Regions from separate parts of the Arhodomonas sp. AD133 genome, predicted to be linked through region 2. Evidence: predicted binding sites of a transcription regulator. Region 2 holds the regulator's gene; each other region holds the start of a gene.
The links. Region 2 encodes sigma-54, which starts transcription at its own class of promoters, with help from an activator protein. Its sites were predicted from a motif close to TGGCANGNTNCNTGCTT; they were not measured.
Positions count from the first base shown of each region.

Region 1: the regulator sigma-54 is predicted to act here: its motif matches at 1,224-1,240, upstream of ACPEES_RS19845 (NarK family nitrate/nitrite MFS transporter).
Region 3: the regulator sigma-54 is predicted to act here: its motif matches at 1,554-1,570, upstream of ACPEES_RS18970 (ammonium transporter).
Region 4: the regulator sigma-54 is predicted to act here: its motif matches at 750-766, upstream of cynS (cyanase).

Region 1 covers NZ_JBNAZM010000054.1:2,807-6,359, forward strand. Annotated here, with positions in the region: gene ACPEES_RS19845 (NarK family nitrate/nitrite MFS transporter) at 1-1,110, opposite strand, end outside; gene ACPEES_RS19850 (ANTAR domain-containing response regulator) at 1,454-2,041, shown strand; gene ACPEES_RS19855 (CmpA/NrtA family ABC transporter substrate-binding protein) at 2,057-3,265, shown strand; gene ACPEES_RS19860 (carbohydrate-binding protein) at 3,428-3,553, shown strand, end outside.
Region 2 covers NZ_JBNAZM010000034.1:2,521-6,073, forward strand. Annotated here, with positions in the region: gene ptsN (PTS IIA-like nitrogen regulatory protein PtsN) at 1-375, opposite strand, end outside; gene hpf (ribosome hibernation-promoting factor, HPF/YfiA family) at 545-871, opposite strand; gene ACPEES_RS16400 (RNA polymerase factor sigma-54) at 889-2,364, opposite strand; gene lptB (LPS export ABC transporter ATP-binding protein) at 2,715-3,452, opposite strand; gene lptA (lipopolysaccharide transport periplasmic protein LptA) at 3,449-3,553, opposite strand, start outside.
Region 3 covers NZ_JBNAZM010000046.1:27,906-31,458, forward strand. Annotated here, with positions in the region: gene ACPEES_RS18960 (cystathionine gamma-synthase) at 1-1,106, shown strand, start outside; gene ACPEES_RS18965 (hypothetical protein) at 1,124-1,324, opposite strand; gene ACPEES_RS18970 (ammonium transporter) at 1,635-2,966, shown strand; gene ACPEES_RS18975 (DUF2452 domain-containing protein) at 3,047-3,553, opposite strand, start outside.
Region 4 covers NZ_JBNAZM010000002.1:2,511-6,063, forward strand. Annotated here, with positions in the region: gene ACPEES_RS01470 (GlcG/HbpS family heme-binding protein) at 112-513, opposite strand; gene cynS (cyanase) at 965-1,414, shown strand; gene ACPEES_RS01480 (formate/nitrite transporter family protein) at 1,522-2,334, shown strand; gene ACPEES_RS01485 (protein kinase domain-containing protein) at 2,438-3,553, shown strand, end outside.

The DNA of each region.
Region 1 (3,553 bases), on a different contig from region 2:
CAGAGCCTTCTTGTTCATGAACGGCACCAGACCGTAAGTGGCGCCCTCGGACATCTGGGTGAAGAGGCTGAAGACGATGAGCGTGGCGATCGCCAGAGCGAGCACCGTCATCTGCGAGAAGACGATGAGCGCCACGCCTTCGCACAGCAGCGCGATGAACAGCCACCGCACGCGACCCTTCAAGCCGCCGAGACGCGCGAAGCGGTCGGAGAACACACCGCCGAGGGTGCGGGCGAACAGGTTCATCAAGCCGAACAGCCCGGCGATCAGCCCGGCGGTGGCGAGGTCCAGCGAGAAGCTGTCGAAGAAGTACAGCGCGGCGATGTTGTTGATGGTGAGCTCCACGCCGAAACAGGCGGCGTAGACCACGAACAGCGCCCACACGCGCGGGTCGCTGGCGGCGACCTTGAAGCTGCCGCGGGCGCTGTGCTCGTTTTTGGCCTCGGGAATCAGACCCCTGGCGCGCAGCTCGTCGTAGTTCCCGTCCGGCGCGTCCTGGGTCAGGAAGTAGTAGGCGATGCCCACGGCGAACAGCACCAGGCCGGGCACCACCATGGCCAGCCGCCAGCCAGCCGCCTCGCTGACGCCGAACATGAGGACGCCGGCGAACACCAGGGGCATGACGATCTGCGTGGTGCCGCCGCCGAGGTTGCCCCAGCCCGCGGTGGTGGCGTTGGCGGTGCCCACGCAGTTGGGCGCGAACATCACCGACGTGTGGTACTGGGTAATGACGAACGACGCACCGATGGCGCCGATGGCAAGGCGCGCGAGCAGAAAGGTCTCGTAGCTGTCGGCGAATCCGATGCCCATCACCGGCACGGCGCCCAGGCACAGCAGCCAGGTGTAGGTGCGGCGCGGGCCGAATTTGTCGCATAGCGGGCCGATGATCAGCCGCACGAGCACGGTAATGGCCACCGAGGCGATGATGGTGGAGCCGATCTGCGATTTCGACAGATCCAGGTCTTCCCGCACCACCGCCATCAGCGGGGCGATGCCGAACCACCCGAAGAAGCACAGGTGGAATGCGAGCCAGCTCAGGTGAAACGCGCGCATCTGCGGCGTCTTGAAATCGAACAGGCGGATGCGCGTGGCCTTGTTGCGCAGTTCCATGGGCCGTTCCCTCTTGTGGTCGATGCACGAACCGAGACGGGCCGCGCCATTGCGGTCCGGTCGTTTCGACGCACTCGTACCCACTTGGGCCTGGTCCACGTCACCCAGCCTGGTAGCAATTGCCGGGCCAACTGCTGCAGGCCGCTTGGTGCCGGGCTCGAGGGGTTGCTTGGCGTTGTCTTGCGACGGCGGTGTCGTCCGATTCTGGTGCAATATTGCACCGCGACAATGCACGCCTGCGCATAGCGAGCCCCACAAGACCGCCGCGCCTGGGCCATGTGTGGCGGCACGGATGATGCAGTGCTGCAGGGCAACGTTTCGCCCGGTGAATGGAGGAAGCACGGTGACCGTGCGTGTCCTGTTGGTGGATGCCAGTCCGGATCGGGGATCGCGCCTCCATGAGGCGCTGGTTGCCGCCGGCTACGAGGTGTTGGGGCGCCTGAGCGAGGGCGAGGATCTGCACGCCGAGGTCGCCGCGCTGGAGCCGGACGCAGTGATCGTGGACGCCGAGCTCCCCAGTCGCGACACCCTGGAGCAGCTCGCTCAGGCCAACCGACGCTACCCGCGCCCGACCGTAGTCATGAGCGAGCGGGCCGATACCGAGCTCACCCGTGATGCCGCGCGTGCCGGGGTGAGCGTCTACGCCGTCGAAGGGCTGGAGCCCGAGCTGGTGCGCTCGCTGGTGGAGGTGGCGATGGCCCAGTTCCAGGCCTACCAGCGCGTGCTCGGCGAGCTCGCGCGCGCCCACACCTCGCTGACCGAGCGCAAAGTCATCGACCAGGCGAAGTGCCTGCTCATGGAACGTCGCGGCATCGGTGAGGCCGCGGCTTACGAGATTCTGCGCAAGGCGGCGATGGATCGCCGGCGCTCGCTCTACACCGTGGCCCGGGAGCTCATCGACGCGGCCGCACCACGCAATCACAGCGCCTGAACGAGGGAGGTGTCCATGGTCACCGGTTGGCCTTTCGTGCGTTCCACTGACCGCCTGGAGCGAGGCTCGCTCACACTCGGCTATGTGCCGTTGACCGACTGCGCGCCACTGGCGGTGGCGGCGGCACATGGCTACTTCCGTGACGAAGGGCTGTCGGTGCGCCTGCAGCCGCTTCGTTCCTGGGCGGCGGTGCGCGACCATCTGCACACGGGGTTGATCGACGGTGCCCAGCTTCTCGCCCCCATGGTGCTCGCGGCCAATCTCGGACTCGAAGGCGGCGGGGCACGCCTTGCCACGGCGCTGACTCTCAGCCTCAACGGCAACGGCATCACGCTCTCCCGCGAGCTCGCCGACCGGCTGAGCCGGTATGCGGCCGTCGATCCCCGTTCGCCCCAGGCCGTGGCGCGCGCGCTAGCCGAGTACCTGCGCGTCGAGCAGCCGCGACGGCGCCCCCGCCTGGCGAGTGTGTATCCGTTCTCCAGCCACCATTACCTATTGCGCTACTGGCTGGCGGCGGGCGGCGTCGACCCGGATCGGGACGTGGAACTGCGCGTGGTGCCCCCGCCGCTGGTGGGGGAGCATCTCGCGGATGGCCGCATCGACGGTTTCTGTGTCGGTGAACCCTGGAACAGCGCGGCCGTTTCCCGGGGAACCGGTGTGCTGGTGGCCTCCGGGTATCGAATCTGGAACAACGGTCAGGAGAAGGTGCTCGGCGTGCGCCGGGAGTGGGCCGAGGCACACCCGCAAACCCACCTCGCGCTGGTGCGCGCTCTGCTGCGGGCATGTCGCTGGCTCGATCGCCAACGCCACCGCGCGGACGCGGCACGCCTGCTCGCCGACGAGGGCTACGTCGCCCTGCCGGTGACCGATCTCGAGCGTGCTCTGTGCTGCGGCGCCGATGTCGATGAAGAGGACTTCATCGTTTTCCATCGCTACGCGGCGAACTTTCCGTGGCGCTCCCACACGCTGTGGTTCGCGCGCCAGATGCACCGCTGGGGACATTTGCCGGAGACCGCGGACGTGGCAGCGGCGGCGAGCGCGAGCGTGCTGCCGAAGGTCTATCGGGATGCCGCCGGGGGACTCGGGTTGCCGTGCCCGGATACCGACGTGAAGAGCGAAGGGCGGCATGCGCAACCGTGGATGCTGTCCGCGGGGGATACGGTTCTTCCCATGGGGCCGGACAGGTTCATGGATGGTGCGGTGTTCGAGCCGAGTGGTATTTAATAGATTTCTTTAAGTTGCGTGGAATGGGGTTTACAGGGTTCATTTTGGTTTTATTGTCTCCTATGCTGTGCAATGTCCGGCACAGGCCGGACCAGTCCGGGTCCGGATGCCCGCAGGGCGTCGCCGGGCCCTGTCACTGGCAAGGAGGCAGGAGAGACCAATATGTTTCCAACCCGAGGATTGCGCCGGTTCCTCGCCGGCGCCGTGGCGGCTGCGTTCCTGGCGAGCGCTGCCGCAGCTCAGTCAGCCACGCATTTCATTCCCTACCACTATTCCTGGGCCCAGGGC
Region 2 (3,553 bases):
GCTGAACATCTCCGCGAGCGCGGCCAGGATGCGCAGGTGCTCGTCAGTGGAGTGCTCAGGGACCAGCAACGCGAACAGAAGGTCCACCGGCTGACGGTCGATGGCGTCGAAGTTCACGCCCTCGTGGAGATTCACCAGCGCAGCGACCGGCGATTCCAGGCCCGCGAGTCGGGCGTGGGGCAGGGCGACCCCGCGGCCGAGGCCGGTACTGCCGAGGCGTTCGCGGCCGATGAGGCTCTCGAAGACGCTGCGCGTGCCCCGCTCGCCATCGGTGTCTCCAAGCAGTTCGGCGAGCAGCTCCAGGCTGCGCTTCTTGCTGGTGGCATGCGCCTGATAGCGCACGCGTTCGGGCGTTAGCATTGCTGCGATGTTCATGATGCCCCGGGCCCCGGATTGCCGTTACCAGTCTTCGTATTCGTAAAAGACCAGGTAACCAAAGCATAGGCGACACGCTGGGGCAGCGGGAGCATCCGTGCGCCGGGGCGCTTGCCCGCGTGTCGTCGGTTATTCGCCGGCGCGGGCTTCCTGTCCGCGCCGCGTCAGCTCATTCCTCGAGCGCCTGACTCACCGGACCTTCGGTACGACGATGATCGCTGCGCTTTTCCTTGTGTTTGACCACCTGGCGGTCGAGCTTATCCGTCAGCGCGTCGATCGCCGCGTACATGTCTTCGTCGGTCGCGTCGGCGAACAGCCGCGCGCCGCTGACCACGATCGTCGCCTCAGCCTTCTGGGTCAGCTTCTCCACGGTCAGGATCACGTGCGCGTCAACGACGTTGTCGAAGTGGCGCTCGAGTTTGTCGAACTTGTCATTGACGTAGTCGCGCAGCGAATTGGTGACCTCGACATGATGTCCGGTGATGTCGATCTGCATGCTACCTCCTTAGGCTCTCAGGCGAGCCTCTTTCGCTCCGTGGACGAGGCGATGGACATGGCCTCGCGGTATTTCGCCACCGTTCGGCGGGCGACGTTGATGCCTTCTTCGCGGAGGATGCTGGCGATGCGGCTGTCACTGAGAGGCCGTGTGGCGTCCTCCGCGGCGATGAGGCGTCGGATGCGCGCGCGGATGGCAGTCGCCGAGCATTCACCGCCGTCGGCGGTCTGCACATGGGAAGAGAAGAAATACTTGAATTCGAACGTCCCGCGCGGCGTGTGCATGTATTTCTGGTTGGTGATGCGCGAGATGGTCGACTCGTGCATCTCCACGGCCTCCGCGACCTCGCGCAGGACAAGGGGCTGCATCGCCTCGTCGCCGCGTTCCAGAAAACCGTGCTGATGGTCGACGATGAATCGGGCGACCCGCAGGAGCGTGTCGTTGCGCGAATGCAGACTCTTGATCAGCCAGCGCGCTTCCTGGAGGTGCTCGCGCATCATGCTGTTCTCGCGGCTGCGGTCGGCACGGCGCACGAGCGCGGCGTACTCGGGATTGACGCGAATGCGTGGAAAGGCGTCCGGGTTGATCTCCACGTGCCAGCGTCCGTCGAGTCGGCGCACGAACACGTCCGGGATCACGTACTCCGTGTTCTGGGGACCGTAACGCAGGCCCGGATGCGGGTCGAGCGTCTGAATGAGGTTGATGATCGCCTGCAACGCCTCGCCGTTGATACGCATGCGGCGCTTGAGTTGCGCATACTGCCGGCCGACGAGCAGGTCGAGATAGCGGTCGATGAGGGTGCGTGCCTCTTCGAGCCACGGTGTGTCCGCCGGTAGCTGCGCGAGTTGCAGCAGCAGACATTCCCCCGGGTCCCGGGCGGCAACACCCACCGGGTCGAAATGCTGTACGCGGGTAAGCACTGTCGTCAGCTCCTCGGGGGCGACTTCCCAGTCCGCCGGCATGGCGGCGAGCAGGTCGTCCACGGTGCTGTCCAGGTACCCGTCGTCGCGCACGGCGTCGATAACGGTCTCGGCGATGGCCAGATCGCGGCTGCTCAGGCCGGCCAGTTGCGCCTGCCAGGTGAGATAGTTGCGCAGGGTCTCGGCGCCGTCCGCCTGTCGGGCAATCGGATCGTTGTCCTCGCGCTCGGGGTCGCCGCGGCTCCAGGTGGTGGTGCCGTCATAGATGTCGTCCCAGCCGCTGTCCACGGGGAGCTCGTCGTTGAGGCGCTCACTGCCGTCATCGCCGGTGGTCTCGGCGGGTTCGGAGGATTCGTGAGCGGCATCCTCGTCGGTGTAGCTGTCGTTCAGCGCCTCTTCCGTCGTGGACGTGTCATGCTCGTCGGCGGTCTCGAGCATGAGGTTGGAATCGAGCGCCTGCTGGATCTCGGCACGCAACTCCAGAGTGGGCAGCTGGAGCAGGCGAATCGCCTGCTGGAGCTGCGGTGTCATGGTCAGTTGCTGGCCGAGCCGGAGCTGGAGAGATTGTTTCATGTCAGTTCCGTCGGATTCCCCACGGGCGAGGGCCCGTCGACGTGTCGCGGACACGCCGCGCCGGCCCTTCGGGTTGGGTCGGACATCCGCCCAGGCCGCGTTGCCCGTTGTTCATTTGGGACCAACCAAACTTCACTCCCCGCGCCCCTGATCCCCGATACGAGCGATTCGGGGCTGCGTAAGCTTGTTGTATCCGCATTCACACTGCGGCCCATCCAAGCGCTGAACGAATGTCCGCCCCGGCGCGCCGCGCTCGGGACACATCGACAGGTCCTGGCGTGCGGCGCTCGTACAACGCCATCGTAATGCAATAGCCGCGCCGGGTGCATCCGTTTCGGAGCTACCGCAGTTCAGAGCCGGAAGTCTTCACCCAGATAGACTCGTTTCACCCGCGAGTCGGCGAGCACCTGCCCGGCATCACCCTCGGCGATCACCGTTCCCGCGTGGAGGATGTAGGCGCGATCCACCACGCTGAGGGTTTCGCGCACGTTGTGGTCGGTGATCAGCACGCCGATGCCGCGTGCGGCGAGATGGCGGATGACCTCGCGGATGTCGCCGACCGAGATAGGATCCACGCCGGCGAACGGCTCGTCGAGCAGGATCACCCGCGGTGCCGCGGCGAGCGCCCGGGCGATCTCCACCCGTCGGCGCTCGCCGCCCGACAGGCTGATGCCCGACTGATCGCGCAGATGCTCGACGTGGAACTCCTCCAGCAGTGCTTCCATCTCCCGATGCCGCGCTGCACGGTCGAGCTCCGGGCGCAGCTCCAGAATCGCGAGCAGATTGTCCGCCACGGAGAGCTTGCGGAAGACCGACGGCTCCTGGGGCAGATAGCCCAGGCCAAGGCGGGCGCGCCGATGCATGGGCAGGCTGCCGATCTCCCGCCCGTCCAGCCGGATGCTGCCGGCGTCCGGCGGCACCAGGCCCACGATCATGTAGAAGCTGGTGGTCTTGCCCGCGCCGTTTGGGCCGAGCAGGCCCACGATTTCACCCGGGTCGACGCTGAGGCTGGCCTCCTGGACCACATGGCGTCCGCGGTAGACCTTGGTCAGCCCTTCGGCCTCGAGACGGCCGCCGTCGGCGCTCACTGTCCGCCGCCTCCATCGCCGTTCTCCGGATAGAGCTTGATTTCCACCCGCTGGCCGTCGTCACCCCGGTCGGCTTCGATGCGGTCGCCCGCGATGTGATA
Region 3 (3,553 bases), on a different contig from region 2:
CGGGCACCGGCGCCATCATGACGCCCATCTTCGCCACCTCCACCTACGTACAGTCGAGCCCCGGCCACCATCAGGGGTTCGACTACTCGCGTACCAGCAACCCCACCCGTCTCGCCTACGAACGCTGTGTGGCGGACCTGGAGAACGGGCGCGCAGGGTTCGCCTTCGCCTCCGGCATGGCGGCAACGGCGAGCGTACTCGAGCTGCTGGATCACGGTAGCCACGTCATTGCCATGGACGATCTCTACGGCGGCTCCTATCGGCTGTTCGAGAACGTGCGCCGGCGCTCGGCAGGGCTCGAGTTCAGCTTCGTGGACCTCACCGACGCGGACGCCATGGCTGCCGCGGTGCGGGAGAACACACGCATGATCTGGGTGGAATCCCCCACCAACCCGCTGCTCAAGCTGGTGGACCTGGAACGCGTGGCGGCCTTCGCACGGGACCACGGCCTGATCGCGGTGATGGACAACACCTTCGCCACGCCCGTCCTGCAGCAGCCGCTGGATTTCGGCTTCGACGTGGTGGTGCACTCGGCGACGAAATACATCGGCGGGCACTCGGACGTGGTCGGCGGCGTCGCGGTAGTGGGCAACGACACCGAGCTCGCCGACCGCCTGGGCTACATCCAGAACGCGGCCGGGGCCATCGCGGGGCCGTTCGACAGTTTCCTCGCCATGCGTGGCGCCAAGACCCTGGCGCTTCGCATGCGCCAACACTGCGCGAACGCCCGCACCATCGCCGACTGGCTGAACCGCCACCCGCAGGTGGAACGGGTCATCTACCCGGGTCTGGAGAACCATCCCCAGCATGAGCTCGCCGACCGGCAGATGAATGACTTCGGGGGAATGGTCTCGGCGGTCATCCGCGGTGGAGAGGACGGGGCACGCCGCATGCTCGAACGCTGCCGTATCTTCTCGCTCGCCGAGAGCCTGGGCGGGGTGGAGAGCCTCATCGAGCATCCCGGCATCATGACCCACGCCTCCATTCCGGCGGAAACACGCCGGCGTCTGGGGATCGAGGACGGGCTGATCCGGCTGTCGGTTGGCATCGAGGACGTGGAGGACCTTACCGCGGACCTGGATCAAGCACTCGCCGGGGACGCGTAAAGCGTCCCCCTGCCGGGCTACCAGTGGTGGTGCCGATGCCCGAAACGGTGGTGGTAGCGGTACTTGTGTCCGTAGCGATAGTAGCCATGGTCACTGAACCGGTACTTGATATGACCGTGGTAACCGCTGCCGTGACCACCGTAGTAGCCGATGCCATAGGAGTGCGACACGGCATAGTGGCAACCGGAGAGCCCGGCCCCCAGTAATACCGCGATCATGGCCGCTCGCAGATGTGGCCCGCAGCCCGATACCGGCAAACGCATGGGCTTCGCCCTCGCGCAGACCGCCAAGACCACAAAGCATAGCCGCTCGCCACTGAACCAGGCGTGAATGTGGTGCACCGCCGTCGCACCGATGTGGTGCCCGCTTGGTGCAGCGCCCCAATGCGGTGCACTCCGGCACCATCCGGAATCCCGTAACTTACTGTTAAAAAACTATTTTCCGCCTTGGCACAGAGACTGCTTCAGCGGTGCGAGTCCATCGTTCCCAGCGAACGTACACCGATCACTCGTTACCACGGAGCAGCCAATGGACGCGGTTACACAACTCAGCTACGCGCTGGATACCTTTTATTTCCTCGTCTCGGGCGCGCTGGTGATGTGGATGGCGGCGGGCTTCGCCATGCTCGAAGCGGGGCTGGTGCGCGCCAAGAATACCGCCGAGATCCTGACCAAGAACGTCGCGCTCTATGCCATCGCCTGTGTGATGTACATGCTGGTGGGCTACCAGATCATGTACGGTGGCTCCGACAGCGCCGTGTTCCCCGGCCTGGGCTTTCTCATCGGCGCCGATCACACTACCGAGGCCGTGCTCGCCAGCAGCGGCGAGCTTTATTACTCGGTGCTTTCCGACTTCTTCTTCCAGGTGGTGTTCGTCGCCACGGCCATGTCCATCGTTTCCGGCGCGGTGGCCGAGCGCATGAAGCTCTGGGCGTTCCTCGCCTTCGCCGTGGTCATGACCGGTTTCATCTACCCGGTGCAGGGTTACTGGAAGTGGGGCGGTGGCTTCCTCGACCAGCTCGGCTTCCAGGACTTCGCCGGCTCCGGTGTGGTGCATCTCGCCGGTGCCGCCGCGGCACTCGCCGGCGTACTGCTGCTCGGCGCGCGCCACGGGAAGTACGGACCGAAGGGGCAGGTGCGCGCCATCCCGGGCGCCAACCTGCCGCTGGCGACCCTCGGCACGTTCATCCTGTGGCTCGGCTGGTTCGGCTTCAACGGCGGCTCGGAGCTCAAGGTCTCCGACGTGGCCGAGGCCAACGCCGTCGCCCGGGTGTTCGTCAACACCAACATGGCCGCTGCCGGCGGCGCCGCGATCGCGGCAATCGTCTCCCGGGCCCTGTTCGGGAAAACGGATCTCACCATGGTCCTCAACGGTGCCATCGCCGGCCTGGTCGCCATCACCGCCGAGCCGTTGACCCCGGCACCGCTGCTCGCCGCGGCCATCGGCGGCGTGGGCGGCGCCCTGGTCGTGCTCTCGGTGGTCGCACTGGACAAGCTGCACATCGACGACCCGGTGGGTGCCATCTCCGCGCACGGTACGATCGGCATCTGGGGCCTGCTCGCCGTGCCCATGTCCAACGACAGCGCCACGATCGTCGGCCAGCTCATCGGCATCGTCACCATCTTCGCCTGGGTCTTCGCGGCCAGCCTGATTGTCTGGGCCGTGATCAAGGCGACCATGGGCCTGCGCGTGAGCGAGGAAGAGGAACGCCAGGGCGTGGATATCGGCGAGTGCGGCCTGACCGCCTACCCGGAGTTCATCGCCCCGGACAGCACCGAGCCGAGTGAGCGTCCGCCCCGCGGGCGCAAGACCCCGGAGCCGGCGACGAAGCCGACCACACCGCAGCCCTCTCAGCATTAAGCGATAAATCGCCCCACGTGAACAGGGTGCCTTCGGGCGCCCTGTTCACATAGCCGCTGCGGGCACGCGCGGCGCGGCGGTTACTCCGGTGCGGGCTCGTGCGCCAGCAGCCCGCGCGCCTCGTTGTAGGAGAGGCCCCGGATCCCGGTCTGCTCCATGGACGCCCCCAGCGAGTGAGACAACGCAAACGCGAAGGCACGCTGGTAGAACGGCATCTGCGACTCGTGCACCGGCAGTACGTCGTCCACGGTCTCGGCATCCTCCAGACGCCGCTCGAAGGCCTCGCGCTTGTCCGCGAGGAACTGCATGAAGGCGGCATCCTCGGCCACCTCTTCGGCGAGCTCCAGCGTCCAGGTCATGTCCGGCTGCAGCCGGCATTCGCCGATAAAGCGGCCATAGACGCCCTCCCCCCACTCGTCGGGCGGGATGAGCGACAACCAGAAACGCTCGCGCTTGCGGTATAGCCAGTAGGAACGGCCCGGTACCGGCTTGAAGTTGAAGTCGCTCTCCAACACGAACAGCGAAGTGAAGAGCTCGGTGGAGACACGTTCAATGTGCTTAGGCGGCGCCGCAGCCACCGCGGCACG
Region 4 (3,553 bases), on a different contig from region 2:
TCTATGTTCATTCAGCCGATACGGGAAGAGTGCCTTCGCGAGCGGTTCTAGCGTGTTAGCCCCACGAGTTGTCGCGACCGTGGGGCTAGCGGTGCACATCACAACCTCACCCTAACCAATCGCAGCAACCCCCGCCTCAGCAACCTGCACATCCTGATCCGGTTTCACGCCTGACACGCCCACCGTGCCGGCGACCTGGCCGTTGGCCATTACGGGCACGCCGCCGGACATCAGTCCGTCCATGGGGGCGGAGAGGAAGGCGTTGCGGCCGCCGTTGATCATCTCCTCGAACACCTGGGTGTTCTTGCGGCCCAGGGCGGCGGCGCGGGCCTTTTCGCTGGCGATGGAGGGGGTCATGGGCGCGGCGCCGTCGAGGCGGCGGAGGCCTAGGAGGTGGCCGCCGTCGTCGGCCACGGCGATGGTTACGGCCCAGCCGTTGGTCTCGGCCTCGCGCTGGGCGGCGTCGAGGATGGCGTTGACGTCCGTCAGCGTCAGGAAGGGTTTCGTCTGCATGTCTCCATCTCCTCAGTAGTTGTCGTGACTCTTGCCGATGGCTGTCGGCTTATGGGCCCAGCTTATTGCCTCATTTCGCCTGCGGCTAGGGATCGGTTGCCACTGCGTGGATGACGATTCCGTTATGGATTCGAGGGCGCACCAACGCTGTTGGTGTTCGCACTGGCTTGGTGCGGTGCATCAGGGGTGGCTCTCCGATGGTTGTGTAACCGATTGATTTTGCGTGATTTGTTCGTTGGCACGGTATTCGCTTAGCTCGTGTTGCGCTTCTCCGATCCGCTTTGGCCGCCCCGAGGGGGCGGCGGGCGGTGGAAATCCATGCAAGCGATGGCGTTCGGCAGTGACCGCCGGGAGTGCCGGGCACGGAATCCTGATCGGCCGAAGCGGGGAGCGCTCCATTCGGCCCGACGACGACAGGCACGCGCCAGCCACGCAGCACTGTCACAGGGGGTTGACCATGACCAAGAGCCAGATGCGGGAGGCCGTTCTCGAAGCCAAGGCGACCAGGCGGATGACCTGGGAGGCGATCGCCGAGCAGGTGGGCTGCTCGCCGGTATTCGTGTGCGCCACCTGCCTGGGCGAGCACAGCATGACCGACGACCAGGCCCGGGCGCTCGGGGAGGTGCTCGGGCTCGGCAAGGACGTGATCCGGGCGCTCACCGAATGCCCCACCAAGGCCCAGCAGGGCGAGGCGTTGATGACGGATCCGCTGGTCTACCGCTTCAAGGAGATCGGCATGGTCTACGGCGAGTCGGTCAAGCAGATCGTCCACGAGAAGTTCGGCGACGGGATCATGAGCGCCATCGACTTCACGCTGGACGTGGATCGGGTCGAGGACCCCAAGGGCGACCGTGTCCAGATCACGATGACCGGCAAGTTCCTGCCCTACAAGCGCTGGTAGCGCGGACGTTCACAGTGCCGCGCCGCCGGCGGCGCTTGGCAGGCGGGCGAAGGTGCCCCTGACCGGCGGAGCGAGGGCAAGCGTGTACACCAATAAGGAAGAGCATTATGTCGTACTTACAACCCACCGAATTCGTCACCAAGATGGTGGACGCCGGGGAATCCAAGATCTTCATGTCCACCCGCGACGCGGTGATCCGGGCCTACATGGCCGGCGCTATCCTGGCGCTCGCGGTGGTGTTCGCGGTCACCATCAACGTGCAGACCGGCCACCCCATCATCGGGGCGGCGCTGTTCCCGGTCGGCTTTTGCATGCTGTACCTGCTGGGCTTCGACCTGCTCACCGGCGTGTTCGTGCTGACGCCGCTGGCGTGGCTGGACCGCCGGCCGGGGGTCACCCTGGGGCGCGTGTTCGAGAACTGGGGCAAGGTGTTCGTCGGCAATTTCCTCGGCGCCATGACGGTGGCCGTCATCATGGCGATCAACTTCACGTACGGCTTCGACGCGCCGGTGAGCAAGGTCGGCCAGGTGGTGGCCACCATCGGCGAGAGCCGCACCGTCGGCTATGCCGAGCACGGCGCTGGCGGCTGGCTGACGCTGTTCATCCGGGGGGCGCTGTGTAACTGGATGGTCTCGCTCGGGGTGGTCGGCGCGCTGATTTCCACCACGGTACCGGGCAAGGTCATCGCCATGTGGATGCCGATCATGGTCTTCTTCTTCCTCGGCTTCGAGCACTCCGTGGTGAACATGTTCCTGTTCCCGCTGGGGCTGATGCTCGGCGGCGCGTTCTCCATCGGCGATTACATCTTCTGGAACGAGATCCCCACCGTGTTGGGCAACATCGTCGGCGGCCTCTCGCTGACCGGGCTCACGCTGTACTCGACGCACGTGCGCACTGCGCCCAAGCGTCAGCTCGCGTGATCCGCGCGTGAGAACCGGGCCCCGGCCTCGGTGGGAGGGCGGGGCCCGGTCGTGTAGGGACGGCCGCGATCGATCCGCCGTGAATTCCGCTCGGGAGCAGGGCATGCCGGGGCAGCTGGTGGTATCCGTCGGGCAGAGCTCCGAGAAGGGCCGTAAGGCGCGCAATCAGGATTTCCACGGCGCGTACGTGCCGAAGCCGCCCCAGCTCGGCTCGAAAGGTGTGGCCATCGCGCTGGCGGACGGCATCAGCAGCAGCGACGTGAGCCACGTCGCGAGCGAGACCGCCGTGCGGAGCTTCCTGGAGGACTACTTCTGCACGTCGGACGCCTGGTCGGTGAAGCAGTCCGCGCAGCGCGTGCTCATGGCGACCAACTCGTGGCTGTACGCCCAGACCCGGCGCAGTCAGTACCGCTACGACAAGGATCGGGGCTACGTCTGCACGCTGAGCGCCCTGGTCATCAAGTCGACCACGGCGCACGTTTTCCACGTGGGCGACGCGCGGGTGTACCGCCTGCAGGGCGGCGCGCTGGAGCAGCTCACCGAGGACCATCGGTTGTGGGTCTCCCGCGAGGAGAGCTATCTGCGCAACGCCCTGGGCGTGGACGACCAGGTGGAGATCGACTACCTGCCGCTGCCGGTGGAGGAGGGCGACGTCTTCGTGCTCGCCACCGACGGCGTCTACGAGCACGTGAGCGCCCGGTTCATGGCCGGGGCCGTCCGCAATCCGCAAAGCGATATGGACGAGTCCGCGCGGGCCATCGTCGCGGAGGCCTACGAGCAGGGCAGCCCTGACAACCTGACCGTGCAGATCGTCCGCGTCGAGCGCCTGCCCGAGCACGACGTGGACGAGCTGCACGAGCGGCTCACCGAGTTGCCGTTCCCGCCGGCCCTGGAGCCGGGGACGGTGCTCGACGGCTACGAGATCCTGCGGGAGCTGCACGTGAGCAGCCGCAGCTACGTCTATCTGGCGCGGAACCAGGAGACGGGCATGGAGGTGGCCCTCAAGTCGCCCGCCAGCGATCTGGCGAACGATCCCGTCCTGCTGGACCGGTTCCTGACCGAGGAGTGGATCGCCCGGCGCGTGAGGAGCCCGCACGTGGTGAAGCCCTTCTCGCCGAACCGCCGCCGCAGCCATCTGTACACGGTCACGGAGTTCGTCGACGGAAAGACGCTGACGCAGTGGATGGCCGATAACCCCCGGCCGGACATCGAGCGCGTT